Regions from separate parts of the Halomonas sp. 72 genome, predicted to be linked through region 2. Evidence: predicted binding sites of a transcription regulator. Region 2 holds the regulator's gene; the other holds the start of a gene.
What was found. Region 2 encodes FNR, which switches genes on or off when oxygen is low (the NO sensors DNR and NnrR bind a similar motif). Its sites were predicted from a motif close to TTGATNTANATCAA; they were not measured.

Region 1: the regulator FNR is predicted to act here: its motif matches at 2,242-2,255, upstream of frdA (fumarate reductase (quinol) flavoprotein subunit).

What each region holds. Positions count from the first base shown of each region.
Region 1 covers NZ_JBQSYY010000010.1:2,548-8,130, reverse strand. Annotated here, with positions in the region: gene ACT3T6_RS10600 (succinate dehydrogenase/fumarate reductase iron-sulfur subunit) at 1-340, opposite strand, end outside; gene frdA (fumarate reductase (quinol) flavoprotein subunit) at 337-2,124, opposite strand; gene ACT3T6_RS10590 (anion permease) at 2,473-3,942, shown strand; gene menH (2-succinyl-6-hydroxy-2,4-cyclohexadiene-1-carboxylate synthase) at 3,962-4,729, opposite strand; gene menD (2-succinyl-5-enolpyruvyl-6-hydroxy-3-cyclohexene-1-carboxylic-acid synthase) at 4,719-5,583, opposite strand, start outside.
Region 2 covers NZ_JBQSYY010000008.1:110,336-115,918, reverse strand. Annotated here, with positions in the region: gene ACT3T6_RS09970 (sulfite exporter TauE/SafE family protein) at 1-228, shown strand, start outside; gene hemN (oxygen-independent coproporphyrinogen III oxidase) at 314-1,741, shown strand; gene fnr (fumarate/nitrate reduction transcriptional regulator Fnr) at 1,804-2,556, shown strand; gene ttcA (tRNA 2-thiocytidine(32) synthetase TtcA) at 2,543-3,454, opposite strand; gene ACT3T6_RS09950 (DNA polymerase III subunit epsilon) at 3,614-4,264, opposite strand; gene ACT3T6_RS09945 (putative nucleotidyltransferase substrate binding domain-containing protein) at 4,273-5,583, opposite strand, start outside.

The DNA.
Region 1 (5,583 bases), on a different contig from region 2:
CGAGGAATATCTCCATATCAACCACCAGGTCGCGCTGTATGGGAAAGTGCGCCAACGGTTCAATGCGGATCTCATCGTCGAAGTCGCGCAGGAAGGTCTTACAGCCAAGCTTGGGGACGCCATTCACCATAACGCCACAGGAGCCACAGATCGCCATGCGACACGACCAGCGGTAGCTCAGAGTGCTGTCGAGCTGCTCCTTGATGTGATTCAATGCATCCAACAATGAGGTGCTGTCGTCGACAGGCAGCTCATACTCCTGCCAATAGGGCTCGGTAGAGTTGTCGGGTAAATAGCGTTTGACGCTGATGCGCCGGGTGGATACCTGCTGAGTACTCATGCCTTGCCTCCCTTGGACGCATCCCCATAGGTACGTTCTGCGGGCGCGGAAAAACGCACGTCTACCTCCTGCCATGCCAACCGAGCGTGTGCATCGCCTTGATAAAACACCTGGCTGTGCTTGAGGTAGTTAATGTCATCGCGCGTTTGCATACCGTCATCCAAGCGCTGGTGAGCGCCACGGGACTCACGCCGCTCCAGTGCACCAAGGCAAGATGCCTCGGCAATATCCAGCCCGTAGCCAAGCTCAATGCACTCAAGCAACTCTGTGTTGAATATTTTGCTGGTGTCGTTGACACGAATCTTCTGATAGCGCGCCCGCAGTTCACGAATCGTCTCCAACGACTGTCGCATACCCTCTTCGGTACGATAAATACCACAGCCACTCTCCATGGCCTGCACCATGGCATGCTTAAGCGTCACCCACGTCTCGCCGCTGCCCTCACCATCACAAAGATGCGCTAGTTTTGCCTGCTGATGGGCAGCTTGGGTTTCCAGAAGGTGCTTGTCTGCCCACTCGGTTTGCGCCGCGCGCTGGCTTGCCTGCTCCCCCGCTAAACGACCAAACACTAGTAGCTCAGTGAGCGAGTTGGAGCCTAAGCGATTAGCACCATGCAGCCCAACAGAGGCACATTCACCCGCCGCATAAAGCCCGGCAACCGACGTTTCACAGTGAGGATTGGTTTCGATACCGCCCATGGTGTAGTGCACCGCCGGGCGGATAGGGATCGGCTCTTTGACCGGGTCAACGTTAATGTAGGATTTAGCCAGCTCGCAGATAAAGGGCAGGCGCTCCAGCAGGTAGGCTTCGCCCAAGTGGCGCAGGTCAAGATAGACCACATCGCTATCGCCAAAGGTGCCAGTGCGGCCCGCCTGCTGCTCCTGCCAAAAGGCCTGTGAGAGCTTATCGCGAGGGCCCAGCTCCATGTACTTGTTTTCCGGCTTGCCCAGTGGGGTTTCCGGGCCCAGCCCGTAATCCTGAAGGTAGCGGTAGCCATCCTTATTGAGCAAAATACCGCCTTCGCCACGACACGCTTCGGTAATTAAAATGCCGGAGCCGGGAAGGCCCGTGGGGTGATACTGAACAAACTCCATGTCCCTAAGCGCCACACCGTGGCGATAGGCCATCGCCATCCCGTCGCCAGTCACGATCCCTGCGTTGGTATTAAAGCGAAACAGGCGCCCGGCACCTCCTGTTGCCAATATCACGGCCTTGGCGCGCAGCAAAATAAGCTCGCCGGTGGCCACTTGAAGAGCAATGACGCCGATGATAGCCCCTTCGTGCACGGCAAGATCAAGAACGAAATACTCATCGAAGCGCTCAATTTGGGAATATCTGAGCGAGGTTTGAAACAGGGTATGCAGCATGTGAAAGCCGGTTTTATCGGCGGCAAACCAGGTACGTGCGGTTTTCATGCCGCCAAAGCGGCGTACCTGCACATTACCATCCTCCTTGCGGCTCCAGGGACAGCCCCAGCGCTCCATCTGCACCAGTTCCTGGTAGGCATGATGCACAAAATAATCCACCACGCCTTGCTCAACCAGCCAGTCACCACCCGACACAGTGTCGTCAAAATGCGCCTGATGCGTATCCTCCTCGCTGGTTACCGCCGCCGCACCGCCCTCAGCGGCAACGGTATGGGAGCGCATAGGATAGACCTTGGAAATCAGAGCGATGCTTTGAGAAATGCCCTGTGCCTTGGCGCTTTCTGCCGCGGCGATAGCGGCACGCAAGCCTGCGCCGCCTCCACCTACAATCACGATATCGAAATCTCGATGCTGCATGATGCTCCCTTTCTGTAGCCAGGCCAAAGGCGGTAGTGGCGACACGCTTCGATGCGGTGTCTTTTGGTTGAACTTATCACACTCCAGGTACGTGCTATCCCCGCATGCCAGGCTCTATTGACGCATATCAAGAAATACACCTTTAAGACAGGCGATGCTTTAACAAGAGTAGTTACGTTTAATTTCTCATTTATTAATTTTAATAAAGAATTCCAACTACAATTTTTAACTATTAGTCGCTATCGCCATTCTCTGCAACGTATGTAACCGCAAGCAGATGAAAATCAACCGCGATAGCAGTGAAGAGATTCGGCTGCTTTCGCAGCCAATAAGAGGGGGCAGCTTGATATGAACAGTAGTGTGCAATCGGCATTTGACTGGAAGTTGTTGGCGCCGCTTGTAGTGGCCATTATCGTTGCGTTGATACCCACGCCTGAGGGGGTTGCCCCTCACGCCTGGTATTTCTTCGCTATTTTTTTGGGCTGTGTGGTTGGGCTGATTTTTGAACCCTTGCCAGGCGCGGTCATTGGGTTAATCGGTGTGACTCTGGTGGCGCTTCTCTCCCGCTGGGTGCTGTTTTCACCCGAACAGCTAGCGACCGAAGGCTTTAATGCTGCCAACCAGGCTTTTTCATGGGCAGTTTCGGGCTTCACCAACTCGACTGTATGGCTAATTTTTGGCGCGTTTATGTTCGCGCTGGGGTATGAAAAAACCGGGCTAGGCAGGCGCATATCACTTTGGCTGGTCAAGGCCATGGGCAAGCGCACATTAACGTTGGGCTACGCGGTAATGATCGCCGATGCGGTGCTGGCGCCTTTTACACCTTCCAACACGGCGCGTAGCGGAGGCACCATTTATCCGGTCATTCGCAATCTGCCGCCGCTTTACGACTCCCAGCCCAATGACCCCAGCATGAAGCGCATGGGCAGTTTTCTGATGTGGACAGCGATCACCTCTACCTGTGTGACCAGCTCGCTGTTTCTAACCGCGCTTGCCCCCAACCTGTTGGCCATTGCTCTGACAGAAAGCGCTACCGGTATTCATATTAACTGGGGGCAGTGGTTTATCGCCGTAGCGCCCGCTGGCATTCTGCTGCTGTTGCTGGTCCCTCTGCTCTGTTACTGGCTCTGCGCGCCAGAAGTGAAAGCCGGTGAAGAAGTGTCCAACTGGGCGCGGGATGAGCTGAACAAACTGGGGGCGCTTACTCGCAACGAGATACTGCTGGTCATCATGGTCGTCTCTGCGCTACTGCTGTGGATTTTTGCGGGCGATGTTGTGTCCGCCTCCCTGGTAGGCCTGGTGGTGATTTGCTGCATGTTGCTGACCGGCATCGTGAGCTGGAACGATATCCTCGACAATCGAGCCGCCTGGAATACCTTTGTGTGGTTTGCAACGCTGGTGGCGCTGGCAGGCGGGCTAAGCCAGGTCGGATTCGTCAACTGGTTTGGTGGCGTGGTGGGTGAACAAATCAGCCACTTTAATCCCGTCATGGCGATGGTGGCGCTCACGGTGATCTTCTATCTCCTGCACTACCTGTTTGCCAGCGTCACGGCCCACGTTACCGCCCTGTTGCCGGTGATGCTGGCGGCGGCTTCCGGTATTGCAGGGCTGGATATGCAGATGTTTATCCTCCTGCTGCTCCCCACGCTGGGCTTTATGGGCATTATCACCCCCTACGGCACCGGCCCAAGCCCGGTTTACTATGGCAGCGGCTATCTGCCAAGCGCCCTTTATTGGCGGCTTGGGGCTATTTTTGGTCTGCTGTTCTTAGTGGCCTGGCTGGCTATCGGTTTGCCGTGGCTGCTGTTGATTAACTGACTCCAGGTGAGCGAGCCGTTTAGCCGAGGCATTGATACCATCGGCTAATCGGTTCGGCGATGCTGTTCGCTTGCTCTGTATGCAGGTTGTGCCCGCCTTCAAGCGCTATAGAGTGCACGCGAGGGGCTATGTTAGCCAAGCGGGCGGCCAGTGTATGAAATTTAGTATCCTGCCGACCTGAAAAGTAACCAATGGGAAGTGACGTTTCAGCCAGCCACGGCCACTGAGAGGACTGCCTGCCGAGCGATGTGCTTCGCAGCATTGTCGCCACGGACGGGCCATGATTGGCCAACCGTCGTTCAATCTGCCGTGCTCGCTGCGCATGTGTAAGATCAGCAAAGACGGGCTGCCGATACCAGTCGGTAAGCACGCGTTCAAGAGGTTCCAGCGCAAAGCGTTGTGCCCAGCGTGCATCATGGGCCATACGCTCATCGCGCTCGCTTTCGGGCAAGCCTGGATGAGCACTCTCCAGCCAAAGCGCCTCAAGCCCCGCAGGTTGGCGGCGGGCGTGATCAAGCGCCAAACGCCCACCCAGCGAGTAGCCCAGCAAGCAATAGCGGTGAATATCCTGCGCGGCCAACGTATCGGTTAGCCAGTGGTGAAAAGCGGAGAAAGAGTCGACCGCCACTTGGTCATTTTGGCCATGGCCCGGTAAATCCAACGCCATGCACGGCACATCTTTCAACGCGGCGATGACCTCCGCCCAATCGTGGCGATCACCTAACAAGCCGTGCAGCATAACCAGCGTTGGGCGTGGCTGGGCTTGCGCTTCATATTCAGCCTTCATGGTTATCGCGCCTACCTAGCGTTGCCGCCAGTGCCACAAGATCGTCTGCAACCTGCTGATGTGGCACGTTAAGCTCAATCAGTGTAACGCCCCTTTCCAGGGCTCGGGCATAGGCCGCATCGAAGCTCTCCAGCGAGCCAGGTGCGGCGTAGGCAAGCCCAAACATTTGCGCCGCGTACTCAAAACTCAAACCGTGTGGCTGACGGAAATAACGCTCAAGTAGCGCACCTTCCTTGGGCACTGGCAGCATATGAAAGATGCTGCCGCCATCATTATTGAGGATGATCACCACCAGCGGCTGAACGGCCTGCTTCAGCAGCGCCAGGCTATTAAGGTCATGCAACGCGCTGATATCGCCCACGATCAGCGTGGTGGGCTGGTCGCTAGTAGCACTGGCGCCGTAGGCCGTGGCAATCAGCCCATCGATACCGGAAGCCCCGCGGTTGGTGAATACCCGCAAAGACGCTGTGCGGTACGCGCCCAGCATGTTCATCAGCCTTGCGGGCATACTGTTACCCACAAACAGCTGCCCGGTTGCCTGCTGCAACACCCGATGACAAATGCCCAACTCTGAAAAGGTATTACAGCGTTGATTCACGATATCGCTGATGCGCTGTTGGCACTGGTTAAGCCGGTGCCAAGGGGTGCGCTCAGCACCTGTCCCAGTCTCACGCTCATGTTTATTTTCAGGTTCAAGCGCGGCCACCACTGCCTCGGGCGGGCAAATGAAGCGGCGCTTAACGCTGTAATCAGGGTCGAGCCGCTGGGGGCGCGAGTCCACCAGCCAAACATCCTGCCAGGAATGACGAGCAATAAACTGCGTCAGGCGCTTGGAGATAAGACGCCCGCCAAAT
Region 2 (5,583 bases):
GCCCGGCCGCTTCAAGGGGCTTTATTAATGGGCGCTTTTGGCCTGGGCACCCTGCCTGCGCTACTGGCCACAGGACTTGCCGCACGCAAGCTTAATCATCTTATTCGTCACCCCGCGACAAGAACCATCGCCGCGCTCGTCATTATCGGCTTTGCCGTATGGCAGCTGTGGGCACTCAACATGCACTCAGGTGGGCATTCAGGCGGACACTCACACGCCAATCATTGACCTGGCGCAACGCACTACAGCGCTATGTTCTCTAGCCTATCGGTAGCTTTTAAAAACGTATTTTCAGCTACCGGAGCGCCTCTTCATGCCTGTATGTGCCACGGCTGTCCCCTCATCCGTTACTGCTACCGCGTCATCCAGCACCCGCTGGGATGACGCATTGCTGCGCCGTTATGATAAAAGCGGCCCACGCTACACCTCCTACCCGACGGCGCTGGCCTTTCACGAAGGGTTTACCGCCGAAGATGCGACCCAGGCCATTGAGCGCAGCAACGCAAGTCAGCGCCCGCTTTCCATCTATGTCCATATCCCGTTTTGTCGCAAAATCTGCTTTTATTGCGCGTGCAATAAAATTGCGACGAAAAACACCGCCCTGGCCGAGTCGTATCTCTATCGGCTAGATCGTGAGATGGTCCTGACGGCCCGCCATCTGGATACAAAGCGCCCTGTCAATCAGTTGCACTGGGGCGGAGGAACCCCTACGTTTCTTTCACTGGAACAGATGGGCGACTTGATTGACCGCCTGGACGCCCGCTTTGGGCTTTCAAGCGCACCAGAGCGTGACTACGCCATTGAGATTGACCCGCGCGAAGCCGATGTTTTAACCCTGCGCCATCTGCAGTCTTTGGGCTTCAACCGCCTGAGCCTTGGCGTACAGGACCTGGACCCACGCGTTCAAAAGGCGATTAACCGTCATCAGCCTCGCGTGCTCACCGAAACACTAATGGATGAAGCACACCGGTTGGGCTTTCGCTCGCTGAATCTGGATTTAATCTACGGTCTGCCCTTTCAAACGGAAAGGAGCTTCGCCAAGACACTTGAACAGGTTATCGCGTTAAACCCGGCGCGTTTATCCGTGTTTAATTACGCGCATTTGCCTGAACGCTTCAAGCCTCAGCGACGTATCAGCGTGGATGACCTGCCAGGTGCGGATGAAAAGCTTTCGATTCTGCGCACAACCATCGACATGCTGACCACTGCGGGCTATCAACATATTGGGATGGATCACTTTGCCAAACCCAATGACAGCCTGGCGGTTGCCCAAGCCAACGGCACCCTACAGCGCAATTTTCAGGGCTACTCCAGCCATGCCAGATGCGACCTGATCGGTCTGGGCGTGTCCGCTATTTCCCGAATAGGCGATAGCTATGCGCAAAACCCTACTGACCTGGCTAGCTACGAAGAGAACCTGGATCAAGGTCGACTGGCTATCGTGAAAGGCGTACGCTTAAATAAGGACGACCTAATAAGAGCCGACGTTATCGAACGCTTAATGTGCGATATGCGCCTGGATTTAGCAGCGGTTAGCCGGCAATGGCAGGTTAACGCCAACGACTACTTTGCCAGTGCGCTGGAAAGCCTACGCACTGCTGAGCAGGACGGGCTAATCGTTCGCCTGGGTGATACGCTTGAGGCGACGCCAATGGGCCGTTTACTGATTCGCCAGTTGGCCATGGCGTTTGATGCTTACCTTCCGGGGCACTCAGGCCAACGCTACTCAAGAATCGTTTAACCAACGGCATCAACGCCTGCGGTAGATAGCCATTTAGGCAAAAGAGAAACAGGGAGATAGTCATGCCACCCTCGACAAGCCAACGACGCTCGCTTCTTCAAGAAGCACGCTGCCAGACCTGCAGTCTAAGCTCGCTTTGCCTGCCGCTAGCGCTTGAGCTTGAAGACATGGGGCAGTTTGATGCCATCATCAGACGCCGGGCACCGCTGAAAAAGGGCGAAACACTGTTTCGTCAAGGCGACCGTTTTACCAGCGTGTATGCCGTTCGCTCAGGCAGCCTAAAACAGGTAACCAGCGAAGGTAATGGCAACGACCAGCTCACTAACTTCTTTTTGCCCAGCGAGCTTGTCGGATTGGACGGCATTGACGAAGAGCACTACCCAGGCAGCGTGATTGCCCTTGAAACCACCACCATCTGCGAAATCCCCTTTGACCGGCTGGACCTGCTTTCAGAGGAGCTACCAGAGCTTCGTGGTCAGCTGTACCGCAGTATGAGCAAGGAGCTTCGTGATGACCGACGCATGATGCGCCTGTTGTCGCGCAAAACCGCCGACCAGCGGCTGGCCAGTTTCCTACTGACGCTTTCAGAGCGTTTTCGGCGTCGGGGTTACTCGCCTTACAGCTTTAGGCTTTCAATGGCGCGTGCGGATATCGGCAATTATCTGGGGCTGGCGGTTGAGACGGTCAGCCGTATCTTGAGCCGTTTTCAGCAGCAAGATGTGGTGGCCGTCTCAGGGCGCGAGGTTAACATCCTCGATATGCAGCGGCTTATAGCGCTTGCTGAAGAGGAAGAGCCGGTGATTAGCTCACGTTAAATGCTTCAATACGCCCCGCCATGAGTGCTTCCTGTTTGGTTTCCAGTCCCGCAAAGTCAAACAGGTCGCGGTCGGCTAGCTGCGAAGGCGCGACGTTAGTGACCGCTTTAAACATGCTTTCCAAACGACCCGGATGCTTTTTGTCCCACTCGGCCAGCATTTCCTTAACGACCTGACGCTGCATGTTCGGCTGCGAACCACACAGGTTACAGGGAATAATCGGGAACTCCATCAGGCGCGAAAACTCCGCAATATCCGCCTCTTTACAGTAGGCCAGCGGACGAATCACGACATTCTTGCCGTCATCGGAAAGCAGCTTGGGCGGCATTGCCTTCAGGCTGCCGCCAAAGAACATATTGAGAAACAGCGTTTCCAGAATATCTTCACGATGATGGCCAAGGGCGATCTTGTTGGCGCCGATTTCTTCGGCAAACCCGTAAAGCGACCCGCGCCTTAACCGCGAGCAAAGCGCGCAAGTTGTCTTGCCTTCCGGCGTTTTTTCTTTCACTACCGAGTATGTATCGCGCTCCAGAATGCGGTACTCCACGCCGAGTTTTTCCAGATACCGGGGCAGTATATGCTCAGGAAAACCAGGCTGCTTTTGGTCCATATTGACCGCCACCAGTGAAAAATTTACCGGCGCATTGCGCTGCAGGTTGCGTAAAATCTCAAGCATGGTGTAGCTGTCTTTACCCCCCGAGAGGCAGACCATGATCCGATCACCTTCATTGATCATTTGGTAATCGATAATTGCATTACCTACCTCGCGCCGCAGCCGCTTTTGCAACTTGTTGAATTCGCGTTTCTGTTTGGCATCCTCAAGCGCCGGCTGGCCTTGCAGGTCAGGCGTCGGTGCAACGGTTGCCGCGGCGGGGTCAAAATGATCAAGGTGTTGCATGATATAAGCACTGCCAATGGTAGAAGGAGCAGCCGCTATTCTAACAAGACTCCCGCCGTTCACCCAACTGGCAAAATCACGTCGTTACTATGGTCATAACTACGGTCATCACTATGGTTATCAATACGGCCATCGGCACAGGCGCCATTACGCTTGAAGCTAACCCGATTGCGCCATATCACGCTGTAAGCGCATATACAGCAAGGCGCTTGCGGTGGCCTTACCTAACAATCTCTGGGTCGAGATAGCAGGCACTTGCCAGCAGGCCAGCGCCTCGGAAAACGGTTGGGAAGACTCCACTAACGGGTGTAAACGGCGCAATTGGCGTTGATGCAGTTTGGCCACATCGACCTGAACATTAGGCAGCCCAAACCCGAGGTGCGTTCTAAAAGCTCTATTAAGCATGCAAAACTGCTGGTCCAGTTGCCACCCGACCAGCGGCCGGTTGCCAATAAAATCGGTAAACGCATGCAGTGTCTCGGCACAGAGGGGTACCGCCGTGGCGGGATTGTAAAGCCGCCGATGCTGGCGCAGCGCCGTCTGGTCAACCGTTTGTGGGTCGGCAAACGTTGCCACCCACGCCTGGCTTGTGTGCACTTGCTGTTGATTAAGTACCACAGCAGCCACACTTAATACCGGCGTTTCACCGGGTAGTGATTCACAAGCCAGCGCCACTAGCTCTTCCCCCATATAGGGCTGGAAAAGCCAGGCGTAAGGCGAATTCGCATAGCGGCGCCGATCTCGCTCACGCTTAAACGTTCTGCGCAGCGTTTGCCCCAGCAGTGCCATGCCTTTTTTGCTGCCTTGCATAGCGCTGCTCATGAATACTCTAAATGGTAACGATAGGAGAGGCGCTGTTTAAAGTCTTTAACGATATGTAGCGACTCGCGCAATAAATCGCGCTCAAGCGACGAGAGCTCTTGCACCACCACGTGATTGGAGCGCGCATCGTCCATATCCTGCCCGCTAAGTTGCTGTTTAAGACGCAGCTCGGTCAACAGTGAAAGTGCCTCTCCTAAATCATCAGCTGTGCGCCGTTCAAGACGGCCATCATCAACCAGTGCCTCCAACCTACCCAGCGTCGAGGTTACGCTGATGCGCCGCTCAAGCGCCATGGTACGTACACCGTGGACAATCGGAAAAATGCCGCCTTTTTTGATATCGATACCGTGCTGAGGCTTTTTAAGCGAACCAAAAAGCGTCAGCGGTGTTGAAAAACGTAGAGCCGCACGCGCAAAGTAGGAAAGCAGAATTTCATCATGGGCACAGCGCGCAAATAGCGCCTCGCGCACGCTTTCAAGTAAACATGGATTACCTGCCATTGAATGAGCGTCCAGCATAATGGCAAGCTTCATTAAACTATCGCCATCGCGCACGTTGGCCCATTGAGCAATACGCTTCTTCCACTGAGAAACGCTGGCAACCCACTCGGGGTTAGAGACCATAATATTACCAGGGCACGGCGGGTAACCCAGTTTTATGAGCGTCTCGGTTAAGGCCTGCATATCATCGGCGACACTTGGCCACTGGGCGTCGTCGTCTAAAATCAGACCATTATCCTGATCCGTTTTCAAAATTTGCTCGCCGCGCCCTTCACTCCCCATCACCATCAGGCAGCTATGCTGATGATGCTCCTCATTGATAACAAAATCCCAGGCCTTGCTCATAATCCGGCCATTCAAGGCCGCCAGCAGGTCCATGGCAAAATTAAGCTTAACGCCTTGTGCCATAAGAGCCGTGACGAGTTCAGGGGTACGATGACTAGCAACTGCCAACGTTTCCAAGTCATCAGCCTGCTCCACCTGCAGACTAACAACGTAACTTCGACTGGAAAAATAACTCAGCACATCCGTCAGCTCGACCACGCCTTTTAACGCGGCCTGCTCCATCACCACAACGCGGGTAACCTTGTGCCGAGTCATTAACACCAGGGCTTCAAACAGGTACTGCTCAGGCGTTACCGTAACAAGGGAGAAGTGCGCCACCTGACCCACCAGAGTGGCTGACGTGAAGCCGCTCACGACCAGACCATTGAGCAAATCGGTTTTCGTCACCATGCCAAGCTTGCCTTGGGTTTCCACCAGCAGGCTGTCAGCATGGCTTTCGTTAAGCTTTTCAACCGCCCCGGC